4 regions of the Priestia sp. FSL R5-0597 genome follow, and region 1 is predicted to be linked to each of the others. Evidence: riboswitches for the same ligand, from Rfam matches in the RefSeq annotation. Region 1 holds a riboswitch; each other region holds the start of a gene.
The links. A riboswitch is a leader RNA that binds a small molecule or an ion and turns the genes downstream of it on or off. The one in region 1 is predicted to bind cobalamin.
Positions count from the first base shown of each region.

Region 2: linked by a shared signal. The riboswitch ahead of MKX72_RS01670 (HoxN/HupN/NixA family nickel/cobalt transporter) and the one ahead of MKX72_RS13230 ((2Fe-2S) ferredoxin domain-containing protein) in region 1 are both predicted to bind cobalamin.
Region 3: linked by a shared signal. The riboswitch ahead of MKX72_RS24650 (ribonucleoside-diphosphate reductase subunit alpha) and the one ahead of MKX72_RS13230 ((2Fe-2S) ferredoxin domain-containing protein) in region 1 are both predicted to bind cobalamin.
Region 4: linked by a shared signal. The riboswitch ahead of nikA (nickel ABC transporter substrate-binding protein) and the one ahead of MKX72_RS13230 ((2Fe-2S) ferredoxin domain-containing protein) in region 1 are both predicted to bind cobalamin.

Region 1 covers NZ_JBBOUZ010000001.1:2,590,466-2,598,619, forward strand. The annotation lists gene cobK (precorrin-6A reductase) at 1-470, opposite strand, end outside; gene MKX72_RS13220 (sirohydrochlorin chelatase) at 467-1,384, opposite strand; gene cobJ (precorrin-3B C(17)-methyltransferase) at 1,402-3,024, opposite strand; gene MKX72_RS13230 ((2Fe-2S) ferredoxin domain-containing protein) at 3,038-3,418, opposite strand; cobalamin riboswitch at 3,520-3,699, opposite strand; cobalamin riboswitch at 3,818-3,996, opposite strand; gene MKX72_RS13235 (hypothetical protein) at 4,144-4,302, opposite strand; gene MKX72_RS13240 (M42 family metallopeptidase) at 4,655-5,692, opposite strand; gene MKX72_RS13245 (cation:dicarboxylate symporter family transporter) at 5,800-7,071, opposite strand; gene brnQ (branched-chain amino acid transport system II carrier protein) at 7,458-8,154, shown strand, end outside.
Region 2 covers NZ_JBBOUZ010000001.1:304,174-312,327, reverse strand. The annotation lists gene MKX72_RS01695 (lipase family protein) at 1-594, shown strand, start outside; gene MKX72_RS01690 (DinB family protein) at 621-1,109, opposite strand; gene MKX72_RS01685 (type 1 glutamine amidotransferase domain-containing protein) at 1,744-2,268, opposite strand; gene MKX72_RS01680 (DoxX family protein) at 2,574-2,996, shown strand; gene MKX72_RS01675 (M20 family metallopeptidase) at 3,064-4,227, opposite strand; gene MKX72_RS01670 (HoxN/HupN/NixA family nickel/cobalt transporter) at 4,459-5,256, opposite strand; cobalamin riboswitch at 5,390-5,572, opposite strand; gene MKX72_RS01665 (organic hydroperoxide resistance protein) at 5,678-6,097, opposite strand; gene MKX72_RS01660 (undecaprenyl-diphosphatase) at 6,250-6,843, opposite strand; gene MKX72_RS01655 (response regulator transcription factor) at 7,034-7,726, shown strand; gene MKX72_RS01650 (HAMP domain-containing sensor histidine kinase) at 7,730-8,154, shown strand, end outside.
Region 3 covers NZ_JBBOUZ010000001.1:4,674,452-4,682,605, forward strand. The annotation lists gene MKX72_RS24640 (hypothetical protein) at 1-157, shown strand, start outside; gene MKX72_RS24645 (ribonucleotide-diphosphate reductase subunit beta) at 187-1,230, opposite strand; gene MKX72_RS24650 (ribonucleoside-diphosphate reductase subunit alpha) at 1,247-3,490, opposite strand; cobalamin riboswitch at 3,624-3,809, opposite strand; gene menC (o-succinylbenzoate synthase) at 4,088-5,191, opposite strand; gene MKX72_RS24660 (o-succinylbenzoate--CoA ligase) at 5,195-6,658, opposite strand; gene menB (1,4-dihydroxy-2-naphthoyl-CoA synthase) at 6,741-7,559, opposite strand; gene menH (2-succinyl-6-hydroxy-2,4-cyclohexadiene-1-carboxylate synthase) at 7,576-8,154, opposite strand, start outside.
Region 4 covers NZ_JBBOUZ010000001.1:480,986-489,139, reverse strand. The annotation lists gene MKX72_RS02605 (GNAT family N-acetyltransferase) at 388-915, opposite strand; gene nikA (nickel ABC transporter substrate-binding protein) at 985-2,526, opposite strand; cobalamin riboswitch at 2,671-2,861, opposite strand; gene ftsZ (cell division protein FtsZ) at 2,864-3,868, opposite strand; gene MKX72_RS02590 (tautomerase family protein) at 4,228-4,617, opposite strand; gene MKX72_RS02585 (hypothetical protein) at 4,785-4,943, opposite strand; gene MKX72_RS02580 (TRM11 family SAM-dependent methyltransferase) at 5,204-6,157, shown strand; gene rluF (23S rRNA pseudouridine(2604) synthase RluF) at 6,195-6,911, opposite strand; gene MKX72_RS02570 (MFS transporter) at 7,188-7,721, shown strand; gene MKX72_RS02565 (hypothetical protein) at 7,778-8,125, opposite strand; gene MKX72_RS02560 (hypothetical protein) at 8,153-8,154, opposite strand, start outside.

The DNA of each region.
Region 1 (8,154 bases):
AGCATACGAGCAACAAGCCGTACATCTGAAAGAGGAAGGAGCTTTTCTGTAAAAACCTGCAGCGTCTTGCTGCCTGTTGTCAGCATAATAACTCCTTTTTTCTCAGCTGCTACTTCAGCTGCTTCTTCATACGTAGAAACCATCGTCATATTGTCGTAGGTAAAAGCCTGCGAAGCCCGCTCATAGCGTATGTAAGGAATCGATGTTTCAGCAGCCGCACCGATGGCGTTTTTAGATGCTTCTTCGGCAAAGGGGTGACTTGCATCCACAATAGCTTTTACACCATGTTCGTTTATAAAAGTCATCATATCTTCTTGTGTGAGACGTCCAATTTTCACTTTCACTTCTGCTCGCTGTAATTCGATTGCTGCATTGTCGGTTACAACCGTCGCCGTAACGTCGTAACCTTCTTTTTTCACTTGAACAGCTAATGCACGTGCATCGCTAGTTCCCGCTAACAATAAAATCATTTTAACTCGCCGACCTTATCTTCATGGTGGTGATGGTCATGATGGTGATCGTGGTGATGGTGCCCGTGATCATGATCATGATCATGATCGTGATGATGATGGTGATCAATATGCTCCATAATGCCGAGGCGATATTGACATGTATCGCAGTTCATTTTCACTTCGCCTTCTAATCCTTCTTCAGCACGTTCTTTTAAAATTGTCTGCAGTTTTGGATGAAAACCGAAATAGCCGGCTAGCTTAAACTCAATGTTTTCATGCTGCATTTTATACTGCTTCACCATTTCTTCCAAACGCTTAATTAGTACTCCTGTAAATAAGAAATACGGAAGAATAACCACTTTTTTAGCGCCCAGTTTTAAACATCGTTCCACTCCTTCATCAATCAATGGAGCGGTCACGCCCATAAAAGAAGTTTCGACGATTTTGTAGTTTGTTTTTTCCCAAAGAAGGCGCGTAATTTTATATAAATCACTGTTTGCATCAGGATCGCTTCCTCCTCGCCCTAAGACAATAACAGCCGTGTCTTCAGCTGGAGTTTCTAAATTTTCTCCTGATTCTTGTAATCTCGTTTTTAAAATTTCAAGGGCTTCTTCATGAACGCCAATGGGACGTCCGTACACGAAGTTTACGTGTGGATATTTTTCCTTAGCTTCATCTATAGCCGCCGGAATATGTATTTTTGAGTGGCCAGCTGGCAAGAGCATAATTGGAACTACAACTACATCTGTCGCTCCTTTTGCCACACATGTATCAATGCCTTGACTTACATTCGGACGTTCAAACTCTAGAAAACACGTTTCTACTAAAATAGATGGGTCCCAATCATGCTTCATAGTCGAGATAAACTCGCGAATTTGATCGTTCCCTTCAGGATCTCTACTTCCATGACCGACAAATAAAACTGATTTCATATAATGCCCTCCCATTTTTAATCTCCACACGGAGCTGGTTCTACTTTTATTTTTGGTGTTATATCTTGATAGTCGAATCCATAAACATTCTTCACACGCTTAAAGAATTTATGAAACCGCTCATTTGGATGACCTTTTTCTTTATATTCATGGACAATGTTCTCCACTATTTCAACAATGTCATCGGGCGCTATGCCTTCCGCCACAATTTGACCTGAATGGGCGTTTCGTCCAACCGTTTTAGCCCCTAAAAATAAGTCAAACGCACCTTTTCTGTAGACAATGCCGATATCTTCTTGAACAGCACCGTAACAGGCCATACCGCATCCATTAATACCAAGCTTCAGCTCTTTTGGCATGTCCATTCCACCGAGACGCTTTTGTAATTGTTCCGTATGCGGGATGGCGTCACTTTTTTCTCCATCACAAAAATCACACGCTTTAATTGTAAACACGTCTCCGACTGGAGATAGTAAAAAGGAAGCTGATTGGAGCTTTTTAATAATCACATCTGGCTGAGCCGTTGGAATTTGCAGTTTGATTTGATGGTCAGGCGTATACTCCATCGTACCTTTTTCACCAACAACTTCTGCTAGTGTTGTCATTTGAACGGGCGTAAACTTCTTATTCGCAAGCCCTGGACTAACTGCCACTTCAAAAATAGACTCAATTGGCTGGTGTACGACCGGTGAAGTAGTTTCACCTAAAATTGCTTGAAGCGCTTCTTCTGCCAGAGCTCGTGAAGCTGCTTTTTCTTCTTTTGTATTCTGAACATCTTCAATAGCTGAAGCCGTTTGCTTTACAGTCTCCTCTTGATCAAGAGCCCATGGTTCTGCTTCTTTTCGAAGTCGCTGATGCGGTCTTAGCGGCTGCTCTGTTTGGTTGAGGGTATATTTCCGCTGATACCCGCGCGGTGTAATCATTAAGTCATCGTAAAAGAACGTAGATGAATTTCCGACAACAACGGTAGTCAGCATGCCTATTTCATGATTTAACATGTCTTTTAAATTGGTCATTACCACTTCTTCACGGTCACGATAAGCGCTTTTCACAAGACCAACAGGCGTATCGGGGGAACGGTATTTTAATAAAATCCTTTGCGCTTCCACAATTTGTCTTGTGCGTCTTCCGCTTTTCGGATTATAAAAAGCTACTACAAAATCTGCTTGTGCAGCTGCTTCGATTCGTTTTTCGATTAACTCCCAAGGCGTAAGGTGGTCACTTAAACTAATCGTACAGGCATCATGCATCACGGGCGCCCCAAGGAGAGATGCGCATGAATTAATAGCCGAAATGCCAGGAATCACTTCCAGCTCTACGCCCGTTTCTTTTTTCCATCCTTTTTCAATCAACACTTCATACACAAGGCCGGCCATTCCGTATACTCCTGCATCTCCGCTTGAAATGACCGCCACGGTTTTTCCCGCTTCAGCTTGCTTTACGGCTTCTTGTGCACGGCTTACTTCTTCGGTCATTCCTGTACTAATAATTTGCTGATTCGTTAATAGTCCTTGAATTAATTCCACATAGGTTTTATAACCAATGATCATATCACTTTCTTGAATGGCTTCTCTTGCTCGCTGTGTAATATGTTCAAAGCTTCCTGGGCCGAATCCAATAACTAACAGTTTACCTTTCATGCTAGCTCCTCCTTTATGCGTTACTTTTTACTTTGTCAATTCCTTCTATGGAGTCACTCTTTTCCGGAGAAACAAAACCGTTTTGATCATATTCATAAATAAGTGATTCCTTTATACTGCAGCCTCCTGCTAAATGTTCTTCAACAATTCGATGAGCTACGTTTTCAGTGACCTGCTTGTACCAATCTCCTGAAGGGTACACGATAGCTACAGGAGCATCTTTGCATCTTCCGTTACAGCGCGTACGGGTTGTGTGAACCGCTTCATCTAGATTCAGTTCAGTCACTTTATTTCGAATAGCTTGCGTGGCTTCTTCTCCACCTTTTCTCATACAGCTGCTTCCATTACAAATCAATACGTGATGTTTTGTTCCATTTAAGTTCCACGTCGTCACACTTATTCGCTCCTTTACTAAAAAAACGCCTCTATCAATGATAGAGGCGCAGAAAAATTCAAACTAAGTTTTTGCACTTCCACCTATATCCCGTAGGGTAAGCTTCGCATTAAAAAAAGGCTGGTTTCCTGACTTCGATTCATCACTTGATTGCGCCTTCCCGAATACAGTGGCATATGCAATCAGCTCCTCTTCACAGTGGCGGGTACCGCGCTGGCTTCACACCAGACTTCCCATTTAACGCAATGTGAGCATTGCGCACCTTTTTTGCACGATATGTAGTTTTGTGCTACGAGAAAAACCCGCTTCGCTAATATGCGAGCAGGTAAAACGTCAGAATAAAAGTGTACACGAATGCCACTTTAAGCCAACGTTTCCCTTCCCGCTCCCCGGAGAAATAGAAACTTCACAATAAAGACAGGTCTCCTGACTTGTGTATCATTCTACTTGAGAACCTTCCCGTGATTTTTCCACAGTGGTTATACTCGTTCGTCCACACTTACAGTTGCGGGGGCAGTACTGGTCTTTCACCAGTTTCCCTATTAAGCCTTCTTGGCATCTTTACTGTTGCTGTTTGATATATATGAACCTTTTAAACTATCAGAATAATAGAAGTAACTACCATATCATAGCGTACATTTTTTTTTATTTCAACTCTATTCTTTTCGTAAGATACAAGAAGCTATAAAAAAAACAAGAGCATAAAGTCAGCTCTTGTTTTTTCATTATATAGCTACTAATGTTAAATGAGGATCATTATAATACACGACTTCTGAAAGAACTTTACAGCCATTTGTTTTTGCAAAAGCTTCTCTCGCCTGCGTTTCAGTTTCAAATTCAAACATTTTCATTTCTTTTCCAGCATATACCGTCAGTACCCACATGAAAAGATTCGCCTCCGATTATTGTAGTGATCGCTATATCCACATTATGACGAAACCATATCCTTTTGAAAACCCATTCTACAAAACTTGTCACAAGAAACTTTTAAAAATTTAAAAACATTTTAACTTCTGTAAATGAACAAAATGTACAAAAGGTTTAAGCCGTATTATACCTCTTTAAAAAAGGTGCTTTTTTTACCAACTGTTGCTTCACCAGTAAAAATATATATAGTATTTATTAAAAAAAGAAGCCGGACAGCCGGCTTCTTTTTTAGGAAAGGAAAGTACAGACATCACAGTCCCGTCCTGCTCTTTGTTTTGCATAAAAATACACTAATTAAATATTCCTTTCTTAAAGCAGAACCATGTTCGATTGCACATAGTGGTAAAGAATCTTGTACGTATGGTTCAATGAATCTTGATGCGTTCTCTCAAACGCATGAGAAGAATCAATTCCTGGACCAATTAAGCCGTGTACGATGTCATGCCCGGCACGAATAGCAGCAGAAGCATCTGATCCGTAAAACGGATAAATATCTAATTTGTACTGAATATCATGCTGCTTAGCTAGCTCCACCAAATGCTTTCTCAAACCGTAATGATATGGGCCGCTTGAATCTTTTACACAAATAGACACGGTGTATTCATCAGTAGATTGTCCATCTCCCATGGCACCCATATCGACCGCTAAGTATTCTACCGTTTGAGGCGTAATATTCGAATTTCCTCCGTATCCAATTTCTTCATTATTTGAAATAAGAAAGTGCGTAGTGTATGGCAGTTCGATCTGCTCTTCTTGAATTGTTTTCATGAGCTGAAGCAATAAAGCTACGCTTGCTTTATCATCGAGATGACGAGATTTAATAAAACCGCTTTTTGTTATTTCTACACGAGGATCAAACGAAACAAAGTCGCCGACTTCAATTCCAAGACTGCGAACATCTTCTGCGCTATGTACTTTTTCATCCAATCGAATTTCTATATTATCTTGATTTCGCTCAGCTTTACCTGCATCTTTATACACATGAACAGATGTTTGATGCATAAGGATGGTCCCTGTAAATACTTCTCCTGCTGACGTTTCGATTTCACAATATTCTCCTTCAATGGAATTGTAGCGGAACCCTCCAATCAAGTCGATTTTCAGACGTCCACTCGGTTTGATTTCTTTTACCATAGCACCTAATGTATCGACATGAGCCGTCAGCATGCGGTGATGATCCGTATCTTTACCGGGAATAGTAGCGACTAAGCCTCCTTTTCGATTGCGATACGTTTGAATATTTAGCTCTTTTACATAGTCTTCGACAAATGAAATCACCTTTTCTGTATTTCCAGAAGGACTGGGAATCGAAACAAGCTTTTTAATTAACTGAACAGTTTCCGTCATTATGACACTTCCTTTGTCTCTCATTTCTTTTATTTTACCATATGTTTCAAAAAAGATAACAGGCAGCTCCAAACAAAAAAGCCAGGCAGCTGCCCGGCTTTTTTGTTTTAAGCTATGTTTGATTTCTTTAATTCATTTGTGTAATTTAATGATTTTTGCTTATCAAACTCGCCTTCAGACTTGGACATTACAATTGCAGCTAAAGCATTTCCTACTACGTTAACTGTGGTACGCATCATATCAAGAATGCGGTCAATTCCTGCAATAAATGCCATGCCTTCAAGAGGGAAGCCCATAGATTCAAGCGTAGCAAGTACAACTACAAACGATGCCCCTGGTACACCAGCCATCCCTTTTGAGGTTAACATTAACACAAGAAGGAGCTGAATTTGATCCATAATGGAAAGGTCAATGCCGTACATTTGAGCAATAAACAGCGATGCCAGCGCCTGATAAATGGTTGAACCATCTAAATTAAACGTGTAGCCTGTTGGAATAACAAACGATGTAACCGATTTAGAACAACCGAAGTCTTCCATCTTTTTGATAAGAGATGGTAAAACGGCTTCTGAACTTGCTGTTGTAAAAGCAAGAAGCAGCTCGTCTTTTAACACTTTTATGAGCGTAAACATGCTTGTTCCAGCCATTTTAGCAATAATTCCAAGAACCACAAGCACAAAGAAAATCATGGTGAAGTAAACGGCGAACACTAATTTCCCTAATGGAATAAGTGATCCGACACCAAACTTTATAATATTAACACCAATAAGTGCAAATACACCTACTGGAGCAAATTTCATCACCAAATTAGTTACCCAAAACATTGCATCCAAGACGCCTTCAAAAAAGGCTAAAACAGGTTTTCCTCTCTGTCCAATCGAAGCTACGCCTACACCAAACAGTACGGAAAATAAAATGATTGGTAAAAGATCGCCTTCTGCTACCGACTGAAAGACGTTTGTCGGAACAATATGAAGAAGCTCCTGAGCAATCCCTGTACTTTCAGACGTTTTTGCCGTTGCCTCATATTGAGAAATATCGCTTTTTTCAATATGTCCCATATCAACCCCTGCACCAGGGTGGAATAAGTTCGCGGCAATAATCCCCACTACAATCGCAATGGTTGTAACAATTTCAAAATAAAGAATTGTTTTTCCGCCAAGCTTACCTAATTTTTTGATATCGCCTACTCCTGCGACCGCTACGATTAATGCTGAAATCACGATCGGTACGACAATCATCTTAATTAAATGAATAAATATGTCTCCAATTGGCTGTAAAATAGAAATGGCCGTATCGCTTCCGTAAAAGATAGCACCTACAGCTACGCCTAAAATCAGTCCAATTAGAATCTGAGTTGCTAGACCTAACCTTTTCACTTTCTTGCTCCTTTCGCACAGTTGACTTTCACCCATCGAGCATATGCGGTTCAACGAACCGTGTATAAATATACATCCTTACAGCACCTTATGTAAACAGTTCTTTACTAAAAAAATGTAAGGCCGCACATGCAAATTTTTAAAACTTACAGTTCTGTTTTATCATATCAAATGATTGTTGTATACCGAGATTTTTTCGCTGCGTATTTTTCTATTTTTGCTATTTTAGCGAATAAATTAAAAAAATAAAATTTTATATTGAAATATACATTTTAGGTTAGTATAATACGATACATGTTTATTTTTATTATTCGAATATAAAATTCTGAAAATTTTAATTATTCAACACGATAATAAAAAGCATTTATAATTTTGGAGGTTTTAATGTGTCAAACAAAGTTCCTTTTTCATTTATAGTGGTTATTGGCTTTATGCTTTTTGCCCTATTCTTCGGCGCAGGTAATTTAATTTTCCCTGCAATGTTAGGTCAGTCTGCTGGAAGCAATATTTGGTCAGCAAATGCTGGATTTTTAGTAACGGGTGTAGGTCTGCCTCTGCTAGGCGTTCTCGCGTTTGGTTTTTCCGGAAAAGAGGATCTGCAGTCTTTAGCTAGTCGTGTACACCCAGCTTTCGGTATTATCTTTACTACGATTTTATACTTGGCAATTGGACCGCTTTTTGCAATGCCAAGAACGGGAAGTGTTTCGTTTGAAATTGGCGTTAAGCCTTTTTTATCAGAAAATTCAGGTCACCTTCCCCTTATCATTTTCACGGTAATTTTCTTTACGATTACGTGCTTTTTTTCGCTAAATCCTGCGAAAATTGTCGATTTAGTAGGAAAAGTTTTAACACCTATTAAATTAACGTTTATTGGAATATTGGTAGTTGTAGCCGTTGTGAACCCAATTGGAAAATTTGAAGCACCAAGCGAAGCTTATACAACGCACGCATTCTTTAAAGGCTTCCAAGAAGGTTATTTAACAATGGATACACTAGCATCATTTGTTTTTGGAATTATTATTATTAATGCAATTAAAGAAAAAGGAGCAAAGACCAACCGACAAATCATCACAATTTGTGCAA
Region 2 (8,154 bases), 2.3 Mb from region 1:
GAATGGTTTGGTTTTATTTTAGAATCTGATGACTCTATCGTAATTGCCTTTCGAGGAACTCAATCTGAGGCAGATTGGATTGCTGATGCTCGCATTAGGCAGCGCCCCTATCCATACAATCAACGAGCCGGGCTCGTTCATGAAGGTTTTTTAGCCGTTTACGAATCATGCCGTGATGAAATTTTTGAAACATATAAATCGCTTCCCACCAAGCCCATTTATATAACGGGGCATAGCCTAGGTGGCGCACTCGCTGCTCTTCATGCCTTAGATGTCGCCACAAACGCATCTTTTCCGGAAATTACAATGTACAACTACGGAGCTCCTCGAGTAGGGGATCCTCAATTCGTTCAAACATACACAAATCTTGTTTCAAATAGCCGCTGTTTTGTTAACACGACGGATACGGTTCCTAAAATCCCTCCGAAGCGACTCTATTCCCCTTCCACCAAGCAAACAATTTATTACGATCAAGACCCTCTGCAACTCTCATTTACCATCCAAACAGGCTCTACCGTAGGGAACCATAATCCCCAAACATACAGTGTTGGGATATGGATGATGTCGGATTATCCTATTTTAGTCCAAAAATAAAAAAACAGGCGGAATGCCTGTTTTTTTTATGCGCCAATTGCTGTTTTGATTTCTTCTATTTGTTCTTGATGACGCTTTTCATGATAGCCAATAAAATCAATCCATTGCTTTAAATCCATTAACCCAAACACAGGATGTGGAAACGATTTTTGCTTTAGGTTTTCTTCACTGGCTGTTTCTTCTAACTCTACTAAAGCCGCTCTTGATTCCGCCAGCTTACTCTTCATTTCTTCTAATGTCTGATTTTCATTAGAAGGCGTAACTTGAGCCGGTGCATCTACTTTTCGAGAACGGTCTACCGCTAAATGAAACGGCTTATCTTCGGTTGGCTGATCTACACCGTTTTCTAACTGATCCTTTACACGTGAAACAATCATGCGCTCCATCAAATATAAATGTTCTAATACTTGCATAACGCTCCATGTATTAGATGCTGGCTGCTGATTTAATTGTTCATATGTTAATGATTCTACACTGTTCAATACATCATTTCGAAACTGTTCATTTTTGTTCATTGTTCATCCTCCTCTAGGATTCCTCTAGCTTATCGTATCAAAAAACTCTTCTATATAAAAAGGATATCCCTTTGCATAACCATGTTTTAGCTACAATTGTTTCACGTGAAAAAAATCTTTTTTCTATTTGACATAGATCAACTGAAGTGTTATATTTAGATTTCTGGCTTTTCTTTAAGAGCTGGACATAGTGAAAGTAACTTGAAAGGATGTATCGTACAATGCAAGGTAAAAATACTGGCATTCGACACATGTCTTTGAACAAAACTTATTCACACTGGATCGGCTTCGGAGCCGTAAGGATGCAAGAGAGGTAGGGCTTGCGTCGTTTAGGTTAATCGATCATGTGGAAAAACAAACCGCGGCAATGGATGAAATCCATGCAAGCACAATCAATGCTAATTGTGCCCTAACAACAACGAAACATACAAAAACCGTAATCATGGATTTTATAAAGAAAGTAATCATTTTGTTTTTACACTTGCAAAAAGCAAGTTACTGATAAGAAACACGAACAAAAGCGAGCAGATGCATCTGCTCGCTTTTTTAATGATGATTTTTTATTTACTTTATCATTTCTTTTTTTAGGGAATCTTATAAAAAAGCCAAAACCAATATGGTTTCGGCTTTTTTCTTATTGCTCTGCTAGTACATCAGCAAATGCTTTTGCATAAGGAGGAAGGTCTGGCGGACGGCGACTTGAAATGATGTGGCCGTCGATTACGACTGCTTCATCATGCCAAATAGCTCCCGCATTTTCCATATCATCTTTGATTCCTGGCGTACTTGTTACGTTTCGGCCATCTAAGATTTTTGCAGAGATTAATACCCATCCTGCATGGCAGATTTGGCCGATTGGCTTTTGCTGTTCATCCATATGACGAACCATTTCAATTACTTCAGGGTAGCGGCGCAGTTTATCCGGCGCCCAGCCTCCAGGTACTAAAATAGCGTCATATTCAGCTGGATCAACATCTTTAAATGCATAGTCCGATACGGCTGGAACACCGTATTTCCCCATGTACGTTTCGTTTGCTTTTTCTCCAACTAAATGTACTTCTGCTCCTTCTTCGCGAAGACGCATCACTGGATACCATAGTTCTAGATCTTCAAAGTCTGCACTAACAAGCGCAATAACTCTTTTATTTTCTAAGCGCATCGTAACACCTCCGCCATCAGTATAGCATGTTGGAGAATAAGATTGAAAATAAGGAACTAAATTGTACATAATTAAAGGATTTTTCAAGTGCCCTTCAGAAATTTTTTGTATGCCAAATGGTCTAATTTTATATTTTCACTTGACTGGGGACAAACACCACACTACAATGTGTAGTGTAGTGTTCATAATGTTGTAAAATTATCCAAATAAGAAAGACTTTCTGATTTAATTGCTACATTTCTTTTTTCGGTCTTTCACACTACATAATGTAGTGTTTTTCAAATACACTTAAAGGAGGAAGTAAAGTGAATAAAAACGTCGAAATTGGTTCACTTATTATTCGTTTAGTATTAGGTTTTACATTTTTAGTACACGGCTTTCAAAAATGGCAAGGCGGGATTGAAAATACAGTAGGGTTCTTCGATAGCTTAGGAATCCCTGGTTTCATGGCATATATTGTGGCAACAATTGAACTTGTAGGTGGGGTTCTGATTATCCTTGGTCTAGCAACAAGAGTCGTAGCTGCTTTATTTGTGGCAGTTATGCTTGGCGCTATTTTTACAGCCAAGCTTAAAAGCGGATTCGTTGGCGGGTTTGAGTTTGATATTGCCTTAATTGCCATGTCTGCTCACCTATTTCTTGCAGGAAGCCAGTTCCTTGCTCTTGATAAAGTGGTATTTAAAAAGAAAGAAACTGCTTTTTCTCTTCAAGAAGAAAGCAGTAAATAAAAAAGAAAGCTTATACTCTCCCACTATAAGCTTTCAGGTTAGTCCCGCCGTTTGAGGCGGGCTTTTTTTATATTTGAAGCAGCAAATTCGCAAATAAAGAAGAACGCTCGGACAACGTATCAATTTGAATATGTTCATATTCTGCATGTATTCCTTTTCCGCATGCTCCTAATCCATCCAACGTGGGAATGCCAATGGCCGCTGTAAAATTGCCATCACTTCCGCCTCCAACAGCTGCTTCTTCTAATTTCATACCCAGTTTGGCCGCAATTGACTGAGCGCATTCAAATAACTCTTCCGTTTGTTTAGACTTAACCATTGGAGGACGGTTCATGCCTCCTGTTACTTCAATCTTAATCCCTTTTAAAATGGGCGTTAAATTCAAAATAATATCCGTCATACGTTTTGCTTCTTCTTCTGTAGAAACACGTAAATCCACGTGCGCTTCTGCATATTCCGGCACTACATTTGTACCGCTGCCTCCGGTAAATGTCCCAACGTTCACCGTTGTACCTTTTTCATAATCGGTTAAGCTCTGCAGAAAAATCACTTGGCGCGCTAGCTCTTCAATAGCATTGATTCCTTCTTTGTGGTGATTACCAGCGTGGGCTGCTCGTCCCCACACCTTTACGGTGAAAATCCCCGCTCCTTTGCGCGACGTTTTTAACGCACCTGAACCCGCCACCGCAGGTTCTGCTACTAGCACTGCTTCACTTCTTTGTGCTTCTTCTTCTATATATTTTTTAGAGGAAATTGATCCAATCTCTTCATCTGAATTGCAGAAAAACACAATTTTTTTATCCATTTCTAAGCCGAGCTCTTGAATCGCTTTAATTGCCCATATTGATTGCACAATGCCGCCTTTCATATCTAAAATTCCCGGACCATAAAGCTTGTTTCCTTCTGTTCTTAGACTCAGCCTTCCCTTTTCCCATACCGTGTCAAAGTGACCGATAATTAAAAGCTGCTTCTCTCCTTCTCCAATCGTAAATTTCAAGTGGTTTCCTACTTCTTTTTCTTCTATGATTTCATACCCTACGCCTAAACGCTTCTGAAACAGCTGCGTTAAATACATTCCACACTGATCCACTAACTCTTTACTGTAGGACGGTGATTCTTTTTTCACAAATCCAACTAAATCTTCGAGCATCTCGTGTTCATGTTCTTTTAAATAACTAAATACGCTTTGTTCTACCATTACCTGACTCAAATCAATTCCTCCTCCAAACAACCCCTGCTGCTTGTGCATTCACTGCTTTTATTTATCGTACGTATGAGTATGTTCTACGTTTCACATAACGACCTTAAATTATCCTTAATTATAATGGTTTTCAGACAATTTTCCATCCTTAAAATACAGATAATACTTTAACTTATTCATAACCGACCGAAAATAGCCATAAACTTCAACAAATTTATACAAAAAAGCTTCAATCTTCAACAGATTAAAGCTTTCATTTTATTAATTGACATTTATTTTGATATTTTTCCCTTTTGACTTCACACTTACAAAAACAAACATAGACACTAAAAAAACAAACAAAATAACGCCAACCATTTCAAAGTTTACTTCGGCCCATGGATTAAAGAAAGTGAATGCTAAGTAGAAGGACACCCCGTATGCGAGGATAACAATAACCCAGCCCATCAAGCGGGAAGCAGATTGCCCAAACTTACTCGATTCATTCACCATTTTATGTACAATCAGTGAATCGATTGTATCTGTCAGCATCATACCAAACATAAATACTAGTCCTAATAAAAGCGGCGTATATTTGCCTGCGTTCCCTACAGCTAGAGACCACACGGCCGTTTGACTGACTGTTTCAGCCGCTAGGGCAAACAGCGCTCCTACAAGAATAATTAAAAAAGGATTCGTTGTTCCTTTTGCGATTTTCGGAATAAACTTCCCTTTTAACCCGCTCACCTGAAACTCTTCTTCTTTGTTTTTAGTTCGAAGCAAATGATATGTGTTTAATGTCCCAATCAGAAAGAGAGAGATGATAGATACCCAAGATGCAAAATGATCGAAATATGCTGGAAACGTAAAATTCTTCATCACTACGCCCAGCACCCCGGCCGTGACGGCCACCATTCCTCCATGACCGAGTGAAAACAGCGTTCCGACCCACGGGGCAAAATGGCTGCCCATTCGCCAATTATATCGGGTCTGGCCATCAATAAAAGCTAAGTGATCTGCATCTAATCCGTGCCTGATTCCTAATAAAAAGACAAGTAAAAAAACTGATAAACCTTCCATTTCCTACACTCCTTTTTTTAAAATAAAACGTAAAAAAGCCTCAATTCTATAGAAATTGAGGATGTGTCGGCATATGAAAATAAACAGTAATTGCTCACTGCGTACCTTGATACACCGCCTCTTTCCTAGAAGAGTCAAGTGTACAGAATAGGTAGGTCTCCTGGCTTGAGATCATCATTTTCTACCGCCTTCCCCGTTTTGAGTGACGATAAGATAGAAAACTCCCTGCTTACAGTGGCTGGACCGCTCGAGATTTGCACTCGATTCCCTGTTACCTCTTACGCTATGTAAGAGCACCTAAACTGTGCGAATGATTCATTTTCTTCCTCATTATACTAGTACTCCTTACAAATGAATAGAGAAAATTCAAATAAAAAAGCCCTGCTAAGCTTTACATGCTTAACAGGGCTTTTTAAAGCAATTAAACTACTTCTACCGTTACGTCTACGTTGCCGCTGATTGCTTTTGAATACGGGCAGTATGAGTGGGCTAGGTCTACATATTTTTTAGCTGTTTCTAAATCTAAGCCTTCGATATGAGCTTCAAGCGCTACAGCAATTTTTACTCCTTGATCAGCTTTATCTGGAAGCAGCTGAACCGTAGCTTTTACTTCACTGCTTTTAATTTCTACGTTATGTTTTTTCAACATAAATTCTAACGCACTGTTGAAACAAGCACTGTATCCAGCTGCAAATAGCTGCTCTGGGTTTGTTGCTGTTGTTGCTTCTCCACCAAGCGCTGGAGGTGTTGCAACGTCTAAATTAAAGATATTATCTAAAGAATGAACTTCTCCTGTTCTTCCACCTGTGTTAACGACTGTCGTTTCATATAAAGCTTTCATGTATAAATCTCTCCTCTTTTTTAGTAATTTTATTAAAATTTTTTATTTATCGTTTCTGTAATTTAATTGTACACAATTTAATTTTAAAAAACAAGTGTTAAATACATTAAAAATTTTCCAATAAAAAAAAGCCGCGTATATGCGACTTTTTCTTAATAATATTGAGACTGTTCGTCATAAGCTGATTTTCGAAAAATAGACAAGTTGGTAATAGCCCTCATCAGTTTCGTATTAAATATAACATAATGAATAAACAGCGCCAGCACGCAGCCTAAAACGGCTCCTGTTAACACATCGAATGGATAGTGAACGCCAACCCATACCCGTGAAAATGCAATGAGTGCACCCATGACAACCCACATGCGCCCTGAACGTTTGAAATGCAGCCAAATGGTAAAAGTGATAACTAATGCAGATGTAGCATGATCGCTTGGAAATGAAGAATTCGCGGCGTGATCAATAAGCTGATTCACGTGGTGAGAGATAAACGGACGATCTCGATAAGCAAATAAACTAATCACTTTATTGATAATGACTCCTGTGGCACAAGCACATAAAGCTTGAAATGCTACAACACGGCTGCCGTTTTTATTAATAAGTAAAAACAAGCCGAGTAAAACAATAAGTACATACTGGGCATAATCTGTAAAGAATACCATTAGCGAATCTACAAACTTCACATGCGAGGCATACTGATTCACCGCATGGAAAATGGTATAGTCTACTGAATTAATAGCTGATAACATAATCGAAATCCTTTCTTATTTTTAAATGTCATTAGCTATCTTATCAGTTTCTTGCGAAAATGAACATTATTTCTCGGGCTATTATTGATATATTTAGTAAATAACCATTGATTTCCTTATCATTTATACACCCCGAATCTCTCCATGCTATAATGTACGCAACTATACATAGACACAAGGGGGAATTTTTTTGAGTAAAGGCAGAATTTTAATTGTAGAAGATGAGCGCAAAATTGCTCGTTTAATTCAGCTCGAGCTTGAACATGAAGGCTATGAAACCGGCATGGCTTATACGGGCACAGAAGGATTGGCAGAGTTTCAAGAACACGATTGGGATTTGCTGCTTTTAGATGTGATGCTTCCTGAACTGAGCGGACTTGAAGTACTTCGTCGCATTCGAGCAAACAATGATCAGACGCCCGTTATCTTATTAACCGCTCGAGACGCCCTTCCTGATAAGGTAAGCGGACTAGATTTAGGAGCGAACGATTACATTACAAAGCCCTTTCAAATTGAGGAGCTTTTTGCACGTATCCGCGTATGGCTTCGCCATCCTGCATCAGCATCTCCTGCTGAAAAAGAAGCAGATACTCTGCAGCTAGGAACTTTAGTTGTTAATGAAAAAACGCGAGAAGTCACGCGTGAAAATGAAGCTATTGAGCTGACTCCTAAAGAATATGATTTGCTTGTCTATATGCTTCAAAACAACAATCAAGTGCTGAGCTTTGAACAGCTTCTTACAAACGTATGGGGATTCGATTACTACGGAGACACCAATATTGTATACGTATACATTCGTTATTTGCGCAAAAAGATTGATGCACCATTTTCAATACCTTATATTCAAACAGTGCGCGGCGTTGGCTATATGCTTAAGGAGTAGCTTATGAAACTGCAAACAAAGATTATCCTTACATCAACTGCCCTGCTTTTTATTCTCTTAGTAATTGCAAACAGTTCGATTTACTTCATTTTCAAAAAAACCATGGAAGACAATGCAATTGAACGTTTACAAGCAGAAACAAGCAACGTAACAAATGGGCTAAAACAAACAAGTTCGACGGTTAAACAAGCCAATTTGCTTCGTGCCTATTTGCCTCCTAACGGAATGATTCGTATTTTGCCTAAATCAGGGAGTCCTTTAGTTGTATCGGTTACTGATCAAACGAAAGAGCTTCAGGACTTATCCTATTCTTATTATTCAAATGAACAAACAACCATCAAAGAAGACGACGGCCACCTATACGCAATTTCGCATACTCCGGTCATTTGGACGAACGGTGAAGTCGTTTCTTTAGAAGTCACGGAACA
Region 3 (8,154 bases), 2.1 Mb from region 1:
AGCAAATGAACAAACCTTTCCAATCTATGTACAATCATTTACTCATTTATGGACATACAAATGGGGAACACTTGAAAACATTCCAGAAGAAATTGATGACTTAATTACCACACGTGCGTTAGAACTTGGACTTATTCACTTAAAAAAAGCTGACTAATCAATAAGGAAATTAGTCAGCTTTTGTGTTTATAGATCATCAAATCCATTTGCATCTGATGCTTTTGTATATTGTCGTGATTTCTGTTCAAAGAAATCGGTTTTCCCTAAATCTACCTCTTGATAAGCAATAATCCAACGAAGAGGATTTTCAATCGGTGCTTCTGGGAAAGCAGCTCGACCGAAGCCTAACTGATTACAGCGTTTATTCGCCATATATTCAATGTACTGCTGCAGTTCTTTCATCGTAATGCCGTCGAATTTTTCTCCAATAACAGATTCCGCCCATTCAATTTCAAGACGAGCTGCCTCTTGGAACGTTTCAACTACAAACGTTTCTAGCTCCTCCGTACGATAAGCTGGATTTTCATTTAGTACTTCCTTGAAAATCTTTTCAAATAACCCAACGTGAAGCTGTTCATCACGATTGATATAATTAATCATCGTAGATGTCGCCACCATCTTTTGATTTCTCGCAAGATTATAGAAGAACGCAAATCCGCTATAGAAGAAAAGTCCTTCTAAAATAACATCATATACCATAGACTTCAAAAAGTTTTCAACCGTTGCTTCTTCGCTAAATGCTTTATATCCGTTTGTAATAAAGTCATTTCGTGCGCGAAGCTTTTCGTCTGTACGCCAGTATTCAAATACTTCATCTTGTTTTCCTTTTGGTACAAGACTTGATAAAACATATGAATACGAATGATTATGAACCACTTCTTGCTGCGCTAAAATAATCATTAGAGCGTTAATCGAAGAATCGGTTACATAGTCAGCTACTTTGCTAGCATAATCTGATTGAATACTGTCCAGTAGCGCCAGCAGGCCAATAATTTTTAGAAAGCTCTCTTGTTCGTCAGCGGTTAACTGAGGGAACTGTTTAATATCTTGACCCATATTAATTTCAAACGGCGTCCAGAAATTAGCTAGCATACGCTTGTATTTAGGGAACGCCCATGAAAATCGGACGTCATCCCAGTTTAGAATATTGGAGCTCTTGCCGTTGATGATTCCTGTCGAACGGTTCGGAGCTGTTTCGTTCATTAATTCTCGTTTTAACATGCTTGTCATCAATTATTCACTCCTTTTAACTATGACAGCTTTCACATTCTTCAATGACTTCACTTGATGTTGAACGTACGTAATAGGTCGTTTTTAATTTTTCTTTCCATGCCGTCATATGAAGATCCAGCAGCTCTTTTGCTCGGATATCATTTTGTACATATAAATTGAATGAAATAGATTGATCAATATGACGCTGGCGCTTGGCGTTTTGCTTAATGCTCCAGTGCTGATCAATTAAATAAACGGACTTATAATACCAGTTTGTTGCTGGCGATAAATCTGGTGCCGTCACTGGGATTTTATAGTTTTTCTTTTCCTCTGAATAAAACTTACGGAAAATCGGATCAATACTTGCCGTAGAACCCGCGATAATAGATGTTGATGAATTAGGTGCTACAGCCATTAAATATCCATTTCTTATCCCATTGCTTTGAACTTCGCTACGCAGTTCACTCCACGCTTCGCTCGTGTATTCACGTGTTTCAAAATAAGCGCCTGACTCAAAATCTGAGCCTTTAAATAATGGATATGCGCCTTTTTCTTTAGCTAAGTTCATGCTTGCCTGCACGGTTAAGTAAGAAATTTGTTCATACAATTCATCGCAATATGCTACCGCTTCATCTGTCTCCCATGCTATTTTCTTTAAGGCAAGCAAATGGTTCCAGCCAAATGTGCCAAGCCCTACTGCGCGGTACTTTTGATTCGTTAGCTTTGCTTGAAGTACCGGCAAATCATTTAACTCAATAACATTATCAAGCATGCGTACTTGAATTGGAATTAAACGTTCAAGTACATCTTCAGTTACGGCTCTCGCTAAGTTAATAGAAGAAAGATTACATACAACAAAATCGCCCGGATTCTTTGTAATAATAATTTTTCCGTCTTCCGTAATTTCCTCTGTTACGACCGTTGTACTTTGGTTTTGCGTGATTTCTGTACATAAGTTACTGCAGTAAATCATGCCCGCGTGTCGGTTTTGATTAGCTCGGTTAACCGTATCACGATAGAACATATAAGGAGTTCCGGTTTCAAGCTGCGAAAGCATAATGCGCTTGAAGATCTCAATAGCAGGCACTGTTTCTCTTGAAAGCTGTTCATTGTTTACACACTCAGCGTAACGAGTGCGGAACGAACCGCTGCCTTCTTCTTCATCATAAAAATCTTCTAACGAGTAGCCCATCAGCGTACGAACTTCGTGAGGATCGAATAAGTGCCAGTCTTCACGTGCTTCTACTTTTTCCATAAACAAATCTGGCAAACATACGCCAGTGAATAAATCATGCGTGCGCTGGCGTTCATCACCATTGTTCAAACGCGCGTCTAAGAATGAAAAAATGTCTTTATGCCAAACGTCTAAATATACGGCAATAGCTCCTTGTCGTTGACCTAGCTGATCGACACTTACAGCCGTATTATTTAGCTGTTTCATCCATGGAATTGTTCCTGATGATACGCCTTTAAAACCTTTTATATCACTTCCTCGGCTTCTAATATGACCGAGGTAGACACCAATTCCGCCTCCATTTTTACTAAGCGTGGCCAAATCTGTATTGCTATCATAAATACCGCGTAAGCTGTCATCAATCGTATCAATAAAGCAGCTAGATAGCTGTCCGTAGCTCTTTCCTGCGTTTGAGAGTGTTGGTGTGGCAACCGTCATATATAGACTAGAAAGCGCCCAGTACGCTTCTTTTACTAATGCTGTTCGATTTTCTTTCTTTTCTTGAGACATCAGCGTCATAGCAATGATAAGAAAACGTTCTTGCGGTAATTCGTATACACGCTTATCATGTGATGTCGCTAAATAGCGATCTGCTAATGTCAGCAATCCAATGTATGTAAATAAACGATCGCGTTCAGGAATAATGACTGAAGCAATTTCATTAATTTCTTCTTCTGTATATGTTTTTAATAGCTGTTTATTATAAATGCCGATTTTTGTTAGTTCTTGAATAAGCTCATAAAACGAACCGTACTTCTCTTTTTTATCATAACCTCGGTTGTCCGCTGCTTTTCGATATAGTTCGTTTAAGTAGACGTCTGCCGCCACGTACGTCCAATCTGGTTCTTCCATTGAAATACGCTCTAGGGCTGCCAAAATTAGTACGTTTGCAACCTTTTCGTCCGTCATATTTTCCTTTACTGTAACAGTTTGAATAACCTTTTCCTCATACAAAGAAAAATCAAGCTGCGTAAATTCTTTTTTTAAACGTTCAATATATGCAGTTAATTCATGTAGAATTGTAGGCTTTAATGTATTCACCATAAATATGGCTCCTCTCTTCACTTCAAAATAAAAAATCGCTCACCGTACCTCGGTGAGCGAATAGAACGAAGATAGAAGAAGACACTAAGTCTTTTCTCAATCCTCGCTCTACCCTCTCACCTCCCGAAGAAGATAAAACGACATAAAAAAGGCAGGTCTCCTGACTTATGCTTCTTTTTACTTTAAGGCCTTCCCATGATGTTTACTCACAGTGGATCTCCTTATTTCATCAGCATTCACAGTTGCGGGGACAGCTTTGGATTTTCACCAAATTCCCTTTTAAGTCTTTTTATCAGACACCTTTTTCACTGGAAAACACAAAATATAGTATTTTATTATTGTTTAACAAACAACATATTGTGTTATGTTATAAACACATTATATAGGACAACTTAGAAAACTATCAACCTATTTTCAAAAATAATTTTGTTTTTTACGATAAAATCCTTCGACTTTTTTCATCAAACTACTCCATCATAACATGTTTTGACACGCTTGATGGAACAATGTGCTCTTTTTAAAAAATTTGTCCTATTTTTCTACTAAACATTGCCAACATCAATAAAAAAACCGTTTTTCATAAAAAACGGTTTTTAATTATTTGTATTCTTTTTCAAATGCTGTGATTGTTTTGATAAACTTTTTATCAATATCGTATCCGATCCCCGGTTTTTCCTTCACCTTTATTACTCCGGCTTCTACCTCTACTTCGGGCTTAATAATATCTTTTTCCCAATAGCGAGACGACGCAGAAATGTCACCTGGTATCGTGAAAGAAGGCAGTGTGGCAAGGGCGATGTTATGAGCTCGTGAAATCCCGGCTTCTAACATTCCGCCAACCCAAAGCCTTACACCATGTAGGGCGCATAAATCATGAATTTTTTTTGCTACAGACATTCCGCCAACTCGACCGATTTTCACATTGATAATCTTGCAGCTTTTTTGTTCGATTGCATGACGTGCATCTTCATAGCTCACAATACTTTCATCTAAGCAAATCGGCGTCTTCATTTGCTTTTGTAATAATCGATGATCAAGGATATCATCCGAACTTAACGGCTGTTCGATCATCATTAAATTCAATTCATCTAGTTTTTTCAATGAATCACTATCGCTTAACGTATAGGCTGAATTGGCATCAGCCATAAGAGGAATGCTTGGAAATTCATCTCGAATTTGTTTCAGTAGCTCATAGTCAGCGCCTGGCTTAATTTTCACTTTAAAGCGCTTATAACCATCTTTCATATAAGTCTTTATTTGTTCTTTCATGATGGAAATATCATTTAAGCCAACTACCACTCCAGCTTCTACAGCAGGCCTTATTCCGCCAATTACTTCAGCTAAGGGCTTATTTTGGCGCTTTGCATACAAATCCCATACAGCACAGTCCAAAGCTGCTTTAGCCATGTTGTTCCGCTTTAGAGGTTTGAATAACTTTTGAACATCCTCTGGTTTTTGAAGCTGCTGGTGAAGAAGCGAAGGAATTAAAAAATCGTCTAACATATGAAAACATGTCTGAATCGTTTCTTCCGTATACCAAGGAGATGAAAAAGCAACGACTTCTCCCCATCCTGTAAATCCTTTTTCATCTTCTACTTCAAGCAAAATCAATTCTCGATCCTGGACCGTACCATAGCTTGTTGAAAAAGGAGAAAGAAGCTTCATGTCAATTTTATAAAGATGTACTTTTTTGATAATCATCGATTAAATTCCTTTCTGTATGAACGATGATAGCTTCCGGCGTATGATTTTATTAGAGGCCGTTCGCGGCAGCTCCTCTACTCGAACGAAATACTTTGGAAGTTTGTACTTTGCTAAAAATTGTTGAATGTGTAAAGATAACTCTTCATCTGAAACGTCTTCGTTTATAACAATGCATGCTGCAGGAACTTGTCCCCATTTTCCATCGGCTACTCCCGTTACACCGGCCTCTTTAACAGCGGGATGCTTCAACAAAACATTTTCAATTTCAGCTGGATATACATTTTCTCCACCTGAAATAATAAGGTCCGAACGTCTGTCTAATACATATAGAAAACCTTCTTCATCCACTTTCCCGATATCTCCTGTATAGAACCAGCCTTGTTGAAGGGCTTTTTTAGTAGCTTCAGGTTTATTTAAATATCCTTTTGTAACATTTGGACCTTTAACAATGATTTCTCCTGCTTCACGTGTTTCATTTCCATTCTCATCTACAATTTTCATTGCACACGGAAATAATGGTTTACCTGCTGATCCCAGTTTTCGCAAACTATCTTCAGGTGAAAGCGTAACGAACTGTGAAGATGTTTCTGTCATTCCATACGTTTGATAAACAGGAATTTCTTTATTCACACAAGCCTCTAAAATAGTAAGCGGTGCGGGTCCTCCTCCTAAAAGCATACAGCGAAATGTATTTGGGTATTTACGTTCAGCTAATTCATCCAGCATATTCGATAGCATGGAAGTGACAACCGAAATAATTGTTACTCCTTTGTTTTCAATGGCTTCATTCACCGCTCTTGCTTCAAATCGTTCTTCTAAAATGATTTTCATTCCGTAAAAGACGCTCCGCATTAAAATGGATAATCCGCTAATATGAAACAAAGGAACCGCTATAAGCCAGCAGTCTTTTTCATTTAATCCTAAATTAAGCGCTGAACCAATGGAACTCCACCAGTGATTTCCATATGTCTGCAGCACTCCTTTTGGATTACCTGTTGTTCCAGACGTATACATAATGGTGAACGTCTCCTCGAGATTCCACGTTTTCTGAAAATACGTTTCTGTTTCTGGAGAACTTTTTAAAGAAGATAAAGGAAGCTGAGTAATGGAACTTTGGAACTCTCTCGTTAAAAATGCTTCATCCGTAATAAGCAACGACACGTTTGCATCTGTTAGCTGATAATTGATTTCTTCATTTGTCAAACGCGTATTGACGAGCAGCACCCGAGCGCCAATATAAGAAACCGCATGTAAAATCTCAATAAACTCCACGCTGTTTTTCATGCATAAAGCAATGGTATCACCTTGCTTTACACCGTTAAACGAAAGCTGCTGCGCTACTTTTTGAACACGCTTATGAAGCTCTTGAAAAGTAAGCGACGTTTGCAGTGTTTCTACCGCCACTCGGTTTGGCGTCAAATATGCTCTTTGCATAAGCCCATTAGGAATCGTTTGGCCACTCATAAATTTCTCTCCTTTTTATACTAATTAACTAAATCAAATTGAAAAAACAGCCTGATGATAATCACCAAGCTGTTTCAGCTGTTTAAGGGAAACGTGGGAACTGTTGGAAGTCTGGATTGCGTTTTTCCTTAAATGCATCGCGACCTTCTTTTGCCTCGTCCGTTGTGTAATAAAGAAGCGTTGCGTCACCCGCAAATTGCTGGATACCAGCTAAGCCGTCCGTATCAGCATTAAATGCTGCTTTTAAGAAACGAAGAGCGGTTGGACTTTTTTCTAACATCTCTTCACACCATTGAATTGTTTCAGCTTCAAGCTGCTCTAATGGAACGACCGTGTTTACTAATCCCATGTCTAGTGCTTCTTGAGCGTTGTACTGACGGCATAAGAACCAGATCTCACGTGCTTTCTTATGGCCTACGATGCGAGCTAAGTAACCAGAGCCATATCCTGCATCGAAGCTTCCAACTTTAGGACCTGTTTGTCCAAAGACTGCGTTATCCGCTGCAATTGTTAAGTCACATACAACGTGAAGAACGTGGCCTCCACCAATTGCATAGCCTGATACCATTGCAACAACCGGCTTTGGAATTACGCGAATTAAACGCTGTAAATCTAGAACGTTTAGACGTGGAATTTCATCTTCTCCTACATAGCCGCCGTGACCGCGAACTCTTTGGTCTCCGCCTGAGCAAAATGCTTTATCCCCAGCACCTGCTAATACAATTACTCCAACGCTTGCATCGTCACGAGCATAAGCAAATGCATCGATCAATTCCATTACTGTTTTTGGACGGAATGCATTGTGCACTTCCGGACGGTTAATCGTAATTTTAGCGATTCCGTTATATGTTTCGTATAAAATGTCTTCATATTGACGTACTGATGTCCATTCAACTGTCATCTTTATTTCCTCCTAATTATGTAGTAGCTAAGAACTCACTTACTATTCTACCAAAAATCTCGGGTTGTTCCACGTGAATTGCATGGCCTGTCCCTAAAATAATTTTAGAAGTAGCATTTGGTATTAATGTTTGCATTTCTTTGGAAATTAAACAAAACTTTTGATCTACTTCTCCTGTAATAAGCAAAACCGGCATCAACAGATCGTCCAGCTTCTCCCAAAGGGACGGCTGGACTCCTGTTCCCATTCCTTTCAAACTGTTGGAAAGGCCGATTTCTGTATGCGAAAGTCTTTCTTGACGCACCGCTTCTTGAACATAGCTAGGCAATTGCTTTTGAGAACGAAAAAGAGGGATTTCCTCCCAAAAGTTCACAAATTCTTCAATTCCATTTTTCACAATGCGGCTCGCCAGCTGCTCATCTTTTTCTTTTCTTAGCTTTTGTTCTTCTCGCGTTTTTAAACCAGGCGATGCGCTTTCTAATACCAACTTTTTCACAAGGTGTGGATATCGCTGAGCAAATGAGAGAGCAAGCCTTCCTCCCATCGAATATCCAATTACATTCACCTGTGATAGAGATAGCTGTTGAAGCAGCTC
Region 4 (8,154 bases), 2.1 Mb from region 1:
TTTCAAGTGGGCCTTTGGGACAACTATTATCATGACAATTACAGCCATTTTAACGAACGCTGTTTCCCTTTAGACTTCTACTATAAAAAAAGGAAGCCGACTACCATAAGGCAATCGGCTCACACATGTAGGATATTGATTTAACACTAACAAAGTACAACACAACACTAGTAATTATATAATATATTTCATTATTTTGAAAGCGATTTCATATATATTTTTAAAAATATTTTGTTACTTGTTTTTTATAGAAAAAAACCACGTTTCAGCCAATTCGAAACGTGGTTCTTTTCTGTAAGGACTTGCCCTACAGGCTATAAATGTAAGTTACGTTCATTATAGCATGAGCCCATATACAGATTCCATGGTAATTACTGTATGATCTCGTTACGTTACGACTCGTTGTATTTTTCTGTCCATGTGCAGCGTATTCCATGGTTCGTCCTGTTCAGCTAGCCTTTTGATAAAGCCTTGTGAAGCCCAAAAAGGAATAGCGCCAGGTAAGAAAGGATGAGTATGCAGATACAGCGTGTCATAAAAATGACTTTGGGCAAATTGTTCAACTGCTTTTAACAGCTGCTGTCCAATGCCTAGACGCCGGTACGCTGGATCGACATAGCATTTTACAATCTCAGCTGCAGTTCTATGTTCATATCGCTCTTTTAATGCATGAAACCGTCCATCGTAAGCGTATAAACCAATGGTTCCAATTACTTGTTGATTTTCCGTAACAGCTGCAAAAAAAGCAGCGTCTTTCGCTTGAACGTAATGTTCATTAAAATGAAGCAAATCCACAGGAAGCTGATTTTTTTCCAGCATAGGAAATAGCTCATTCCGCATATTCATGACAAACTGAATCACTTCAGCATCCTTTTCTTTTACTTCTTTAATTTGATACATTTGTACTTCTTGCACGTTTACTGTCACATCCTTTTAGCGATCATTGTATACTTTTTCTTTTCTCTGCTTATGCTGCAATGTTAACTACGGCGTTACGTCTAAGTGCTGAGTCAGCATATAATACTCGCTTGGATTTGTTGTCCAGTTTTTCACTTTTTGATTATAAGCAACAACAATGTTTGGATGTACAATCGATGACGTCAGCATTTTTCTATTAATCAAAGCGGTTGCTTGTTTGGCTAACTGATCTCGTTTTGCGTCATCTACTGTTGAATTTAACTGTTCTATCATTTTTGTTAGCGTATCATCATTAATCCGGCTGGCATTTAAACCACCGCCGGGCAAATAGTTCGTACTTAAATAATAGCTGGCATCTCCTCTAGGTGCTGTGATAAGGCTGTACAATGCTAAATCCCAATCATCTTTTGCCATTACATATTCATCGCTATCTTCAACTAGGTGAATCTTAATAGTAATTCCTAACTCTTTGGCATTAGACTGTATAAGCTGAGCAATTAAAGGCAGTTCTGGCAAAGAACTGTATGTGACAAGAGAGAGCGATAGTGGCTTTCCATTTTTGATTGCTTTGTCATTTTTGATTTGATAGCCTGCTTTCTCTAAATATTTTTTAGCAGATGTCATACCTCTTTGCTCATTAGCAGTACTATCAGCAAAAGGAAATTGGGGTAAAAATGGACCTCCAGCCGCTGCCGCTTGATTGTTCATGATGCTGCTAACAATTTCTTTTCGGTTCAATAAAGTATCGATAGCTTTTCTTACATTTTCGTCTTTTAATGCGTCATTGGTTTGATTGTAAAGCAATAAATGGGTGCGCACACTAGGTACTCCACTTACTTTAAAAGACGGATCTGTTTGTAAAGTGCCCAAGCTTTCTAAAGGCGGGCGATAAATAATATCGGCTGTTCCAGATTGAAGAGCAGCAACTCGCGCATTAGCATCTTCGTTAAATCCAAAGATCGCACTTTTCAATTTCACTTTTCCACCCCAATAATTTTCATATCTTTCTAATTTTACTTGATTTCCTTGATCAAAAGACAAGACGCGAAATGGACCCGTACCAATGGGCTTCTTAGCTATATTAGAAGCATCAACATCTATAATAGCTGTATTTGGATGCACTAATTCAGAAGGAAATTTAGGCATTGTTTCTTTTAATGTAATTGTCAGCGCATGACTGTTCGCTTTCATTTCTTTAATATTTAAAGCGTTTTTCATCGCATAACTTTGGTCTATCGTTCTTTGAAGAGAAGACTTAACGGCATTTGCATCCAGCGCTTTTCCGTTTTGAAACATGATGTTCTTTCTTATCATAAATGTCCATGTAAGGCCGTTATCTTTCGTTTCCCACTTTTCAGCAAGCCAAGGCTTTATTTTTAAATCGTCGTTGATTTTAACAAGCGTCTCCCCTACTCCCCCACGAACTGCTGTATAATTATCGTCCGTATGAGGATCAAGCGTTGCAGATGTAAAATTAAATAAAAACGTCACACTTTTATCCGTTTTCTTTCTTTCTTTTATACTTACACTCTCTTCATTAGGAGCGCAAGCAGTGAGGCAAAGTAACACGAGAAATATCATAGATACAAGTTTTTTATTATTTATCATTCATTTTTCCACCTTCTATTTTAATACACAAAAAAAAGCACTTCTAAAAAGAAGTGCTTGCCTTCACAACAAATTCAGATAAACGTATCCCTTGTTTATCGTATTTTTGATTCTGCCAAAACACCTCCCTATCCTCGTAGGTTATTGCGTGCTGCGATTTATGGCAGGTCTCCTGGCTTCAAGTCATTGCCTTATACCGCCTTCCCGTCTCTAAATAGACAGTGGCTTTTTGACATAAGGCTCCTTGTTACAGTGGCGGGACCGCTCCGGATTTTCACCGGATTCCCTTTTAAGGCAATTGAAAAACAATTGCCACCATAAAAGCTGGTTATTTAATTTAGTAGCGTGCTCTTGAAACTCTAGAAGTGGAAGCTGATGGTGAAATATCTTCATCATCAAATCCAGTGGCAATAACGGTTACCATCATTTCGTCCTTTAAATCTTCATTAATCACAGATCCAAAAATCATATTTAAGTCCTGATCAGAAGCGGACGTGACAATATCTGCTGCTTCCTGTACTTCGTAAAGACTCAGGCTGCTGCCGCTCGTAATGTTCAGCAGCACGCCTCTTGCTCCATCAATCGATGCATCTAGCAGCGGACTAGAAATCGCTTTTTTCGCTGCTTCAATTGCTCGATCTGATCCCGAAGCTCGTCCGATACCCATAAGCGCAAATCCTTGATTAGACATAATTGTTTTTACATCAGCAAAGTCAAGGTTAATCAGCCCCGGAACAGCGATTAAATCTGAAATACCTTGAATACCTTGGCGAAGAACATTATCTGCTTCACGGAATGCTTCAAGCATAGGTGTCTTTTTATCAACGATTTCAAGCAAGCGGTCGTTTGGAATGACAATAAGGGTATCTACCGATTCATTCATCGCAGTAATACCGCCTACTGCTTGCTTGGTACGTTTATTTCCTTCAAACTTAAAAGGGCGAGTAACTACTCCAATTGTTAAAGCATTTAGTTCACGGGCAATTTGGGCAATAACCGGAGCTGCTCCAGTACCAGTGCCTCCCCCCATGCCAGCTGTTACGAATACCATATCTGCGCCTTGCAGTACTTCTTGAATTTGCTCTCTGCTTTCTTCTGCAGCTTCTCTTCCTACTTCTGGATTAGCTCCTGCACCTAATCCTCGCGTTAATGCCGCACCAATCTGCATTTTCACATCTGCTTTAGATAAATTAAGCGCCTGAGCATCCGTATTAACGGCGATAAATTCTACCCCTTGTACACCATGTTCAATCATACGGTTAACGGTGTTATTTCCTCCACCGCCGACTCCAATTACTTTAATTCGCACTAATGGCGATACATCTGCATCAAATCCAAACATTCTAAGTTCCTCCTCAATGATCAAAATTACTTTCTCTTATTATCCGAAAAAACACGTGAAGAACCTTTTACTCCTATGTTTAACGCGTAACTGTTCTTTTGTTTTACAGATTTTATACATTTCTCTTTTAACCTTTAAATCTTTACATCTTTATGTAAAATTATTGTTGTTCTGAAGTTAGTACGCCGAACTCTTTTTTGGTTTTCCCACTCAAAACGGCATATAAGCTTATTGTATCATTCATTTGACAGATGTCTGTATTTAATTTTGAGTAAGATGTGACTAAGAGAATAATATTTTTATAGACAAAATGAGAAAAAGCCCTTAGAAATAAGGGCTTCTCTAGATAATAAACCATTTTATAATTTCCCAGTTAAGAATTGAGCTTCTCCCATACCAAAGCTCCAGTCAGCATTACCGTTTTCAACAATTGAAATCATAATGTCGCTTGGCTGAATTCCGCAGCTTTCTCCCAGCTCTTTTACAATTAATTTGTAAAGAGCTTGTTTTTGCTCTTCTGTTCGCTGTTTGCTCGTCACACTTATAATAACCAAATCCTTGCTTCTCTCAAAGCCAAGACCTGTATCTTCAATAATCATTTCATGAGCAGGATGCTGATGTACAATTTGATAACGATCGCGTTCTGGGACGCCAAAGGCTTCTAGCATCGCTCGATGAGTAGCGTCTAGTAATGCTTTTAACTCTTTTTCGTCTCTTCCTTCTATTACATCAAATCTAAGTAATGGCATACTAAGTAACCTCCAGCTTTTTGTCTAATGTATTATTGCTTTATCATATCACAACTATCATTTGTAAAAAAAAGATATGCTATTCACAATGTGCTCTCTAGTGAAAGAGACCTCAAACTCTTCAATAAAAGCTGAACCTAATAAAAAGAAATGAGCAGCATAACGACTCATTTCATTAGTACAAAAATATTTATAATAAGAGCTAAAATACATGCAGATACAATGGCAATGAGTACGTTCATCACAAGGTTTTGCGAGGATGTTTTAGCTTGTTTTTTCATATCAGCCCGACTCATCTGTTGCTTTTCATGATCACTTTTAGACATCACGTAGCCTCTCCTATTCATCAAAATGTCAGCAGTGTATAAATGATTTTTGAGAAACCTTGATCCAGTTCTTTTGTATAAACAGCAGCACATGCAGGTTATCATCAGTTATTTTAGCATGTTTTGTCAAATAAGTGGACTATGTAGCGCTTCAATTTAGTATTCACAGCCAAATATATTTAAATTCGTTGCTTTTCTCTTCTTTTCTCGCTATTGTTTGAGAAGAAGGATAATTAGATACGATAAAGGATGATACGATATTGAATAACCATACGCAGCTGCCTCAGTATATCTACACATACGCATGCAGCGAAGAGGAACTCTCACTATGTCAATTAGAGAGACGCTCTCTTTTTGAAATTGAAACTGAGAAACCTATCATAAGAAGCGCCGTTAAACTTGATCCAAGCAGAAGCCCTTTTATCAAAGAGCGATTAGATATTATGTATGAATCAGATGACCTTGCAGATATTTGCAAACAAGTAGAAGATATTGACCTTGGAGATCAAACATTTAAACTCATTTTTATGAAAATTAATGACTTAGAAAAAGATCAAAAAATAAGCTATAAAGGTCAGCGTGCGATTGAACGTGATGTGGGTTGGCATTTTGTAGCAGAAGCAGACTTGCATAACCCTGACCATTTGTTTGGAATTGTTCCATTTGAAGGACGCTGGTATTTTGGAAAATATCAAAAAAGCGAAGCTGTATGGCTGCATCATTTGAAGAAACCGCGTGAATACTCTACGGCACTCAGTACCCGCCTTGCAAGAGCTGTAGCTAACATTGCCGTTCCAAAGCCTGAAGGAATCAAAGCGATTGATCCATGCTGTGGTATTGGTACAGTCCTCGTAGAAGCTCTTTCAATGGGCATTGATATTGTAGGACGCGATATCAACCCACTTGTGACCGACGGATCTCGTGAAAATATTGCGCATTTCGGCTTAAAGGGTGATGTCAAAACCGGACCGATTTCGGATGTTACCACTCACTATGACGTAGCGATCATCGACATGCCTTACAATCTCTACACCCACGCGACGCCTGAAGATCAGCTTTCTATTTTAAAACACGCTCGCCGCTTTGCGGATAAAGTAGTCGTGATTACAGTAGACACGATTGACCATATGATTCATGAAGCTGGCTTTTCTATTTCAGATCGCTGCGTAGCGCGCAAAAGCGTATTTTCTAGACAAGTAGTTGTATGCGAATAAAAAAAGACACCAGTCTAACAGGCTGGTGTCTTTTGATTTACCACTCTTTAGGTTCATAGTCTAATTCTTTGAATAGCTGCGTACGCTCTTTTTTCGTTAAATCTCTCCATTGCCCAACAGGCAAGTTGTTTAAGTGAATATTCATAATACGCGTACGCTGAAGTCGGTATACTTCATATCCGAGCACTTCACACATACGGCGAATTTGACGATTTAAGCCCTGTGTTAAAATAATTTGAAACTCGTACTTAGACAGCTGTGTCACTTTACAAGGAAGCGTTTTTGTACCTAAAATTTTTACTCCCTCAGACATGTTTTTGATAAACTCGGGTGTAATCGGCTTATCTACTGCAACAATATATTCTTTTTCATGCTTGTTTTCTGCACGTAAAATTTCGTTAATAATATCGCCGTCATTTGTAAGTAAAATTAAGCCGTCTGAATCCTTATCTAGTCGTCCGACATGATGAATACGCAAAGGGTGATTGACTAAGTCAATGATGTTTCCCTTTACTTTTTTCTCACTCGTACTTGTAATGCCGACTGGTTTATTAAGTGCAATATATACATTATTTCGAGCAATCCGAAGCTGTTGGCCACTTACTCGAATATCATCGCCAGGCTTAACTTGATCTCCGATTTTTGCAACCTTTCCATTAACGGTTACTCTTCCTTCACTAATTAACTTATCTGCCCCGCGTCTTGACGCTTTGCCAGATTCGCTAATAAATTTATTCAGTCTCAGGTGAATCACAACCTTACATTTAAAAATTTTAAAATTTGTCTCTTCTATTAGAAACCGATATGTGTCAATTTCTATACCGTCCCTATCGTAACATGCTATACGCTTCTCGTCTTCTTTTAATTTCATTACTTGACTATATTTTTTTAACAGCAATAGAAGTATAGATCCAAAATACTTTGTAATCTTATTCTTAACATTTTAAGCAATGCTTACACCTGTCAAACTAACGTCAATCTCCACTTCTATGCAAGACCTAAACGTCTAGATTGACTGATCAGTATAGAGTTGCTACCATCAGGTTTTCTTATGCTTCCAGGAGGAGTAACGCTGGCTCTAACAGCTATGGTCGGAGGAAGTTTGTTTGATAAAATTGGATTTAAGCCGCTGCTTTTAACAAGTTTAATTCTTTTAACGTTTATTTTAAGTTTGTTCACTACCATTTCAAGAGAAACAACTACGATGACTGCAGCTATTTTATACGCTGCCTTTAAAATTGGCGTAGGTTTAAGCATAGGACCCGTAATGACGCTTGCTTTAAATCAAGTACCTAAACCGCTTCACGCTCACGGTTCAGCCATTTCAAATACGATTAACCAAGTTTCAGGCGCAATTGGACCCGCTTTGTATACAAGTATTATGACAATGGCTTCTCAGCACTTTATTCAACAATCAAATGAAACGAATAAAACGCTGTTACAAATAAAAAGTATGACAAGCGGGGTCCATACCGTCTATTATGTAGCCATCGCTTTCGCTATCGTTTCGTTCCTGCTCGCTCTTACGTTAAAGAAAAAAGACCAGCAGCTGGAGACGCAATAAATAAGAAACTAACAAGAGCTGCTCAAGTCATGAGCAGCTCTTGTTACATGCCGAATTTATATTACAAATGTAAAAGCAATCATAGATACTATGAAAGCAAGAATAATAATACCTCTCTTTTTTTCTGTTTTCCATGCTTCAATAGCGCCCGCGATACCACCAATGACTAAAATAAAAGTACCTATAATGTGCAGAGGCAGCAGCGATAATACTCTACCTAAACTCGCCATCACTCCTCCAATCAATATAAAGCCTGTTGTTATAATCGATTTTAATGATGTTAAGTCTCGTATAGCTTCTTGTTTTTCAGTCTTACTCAGTTTAAAGTACTCTATTATACTAAAAGCAGCGGGTGTTCCCCATAAAATAAAGAAGCTAACTAATCTATCCGTGTCTACATTCACTGTTTATTCACCACCGCTATTAGTTTCTT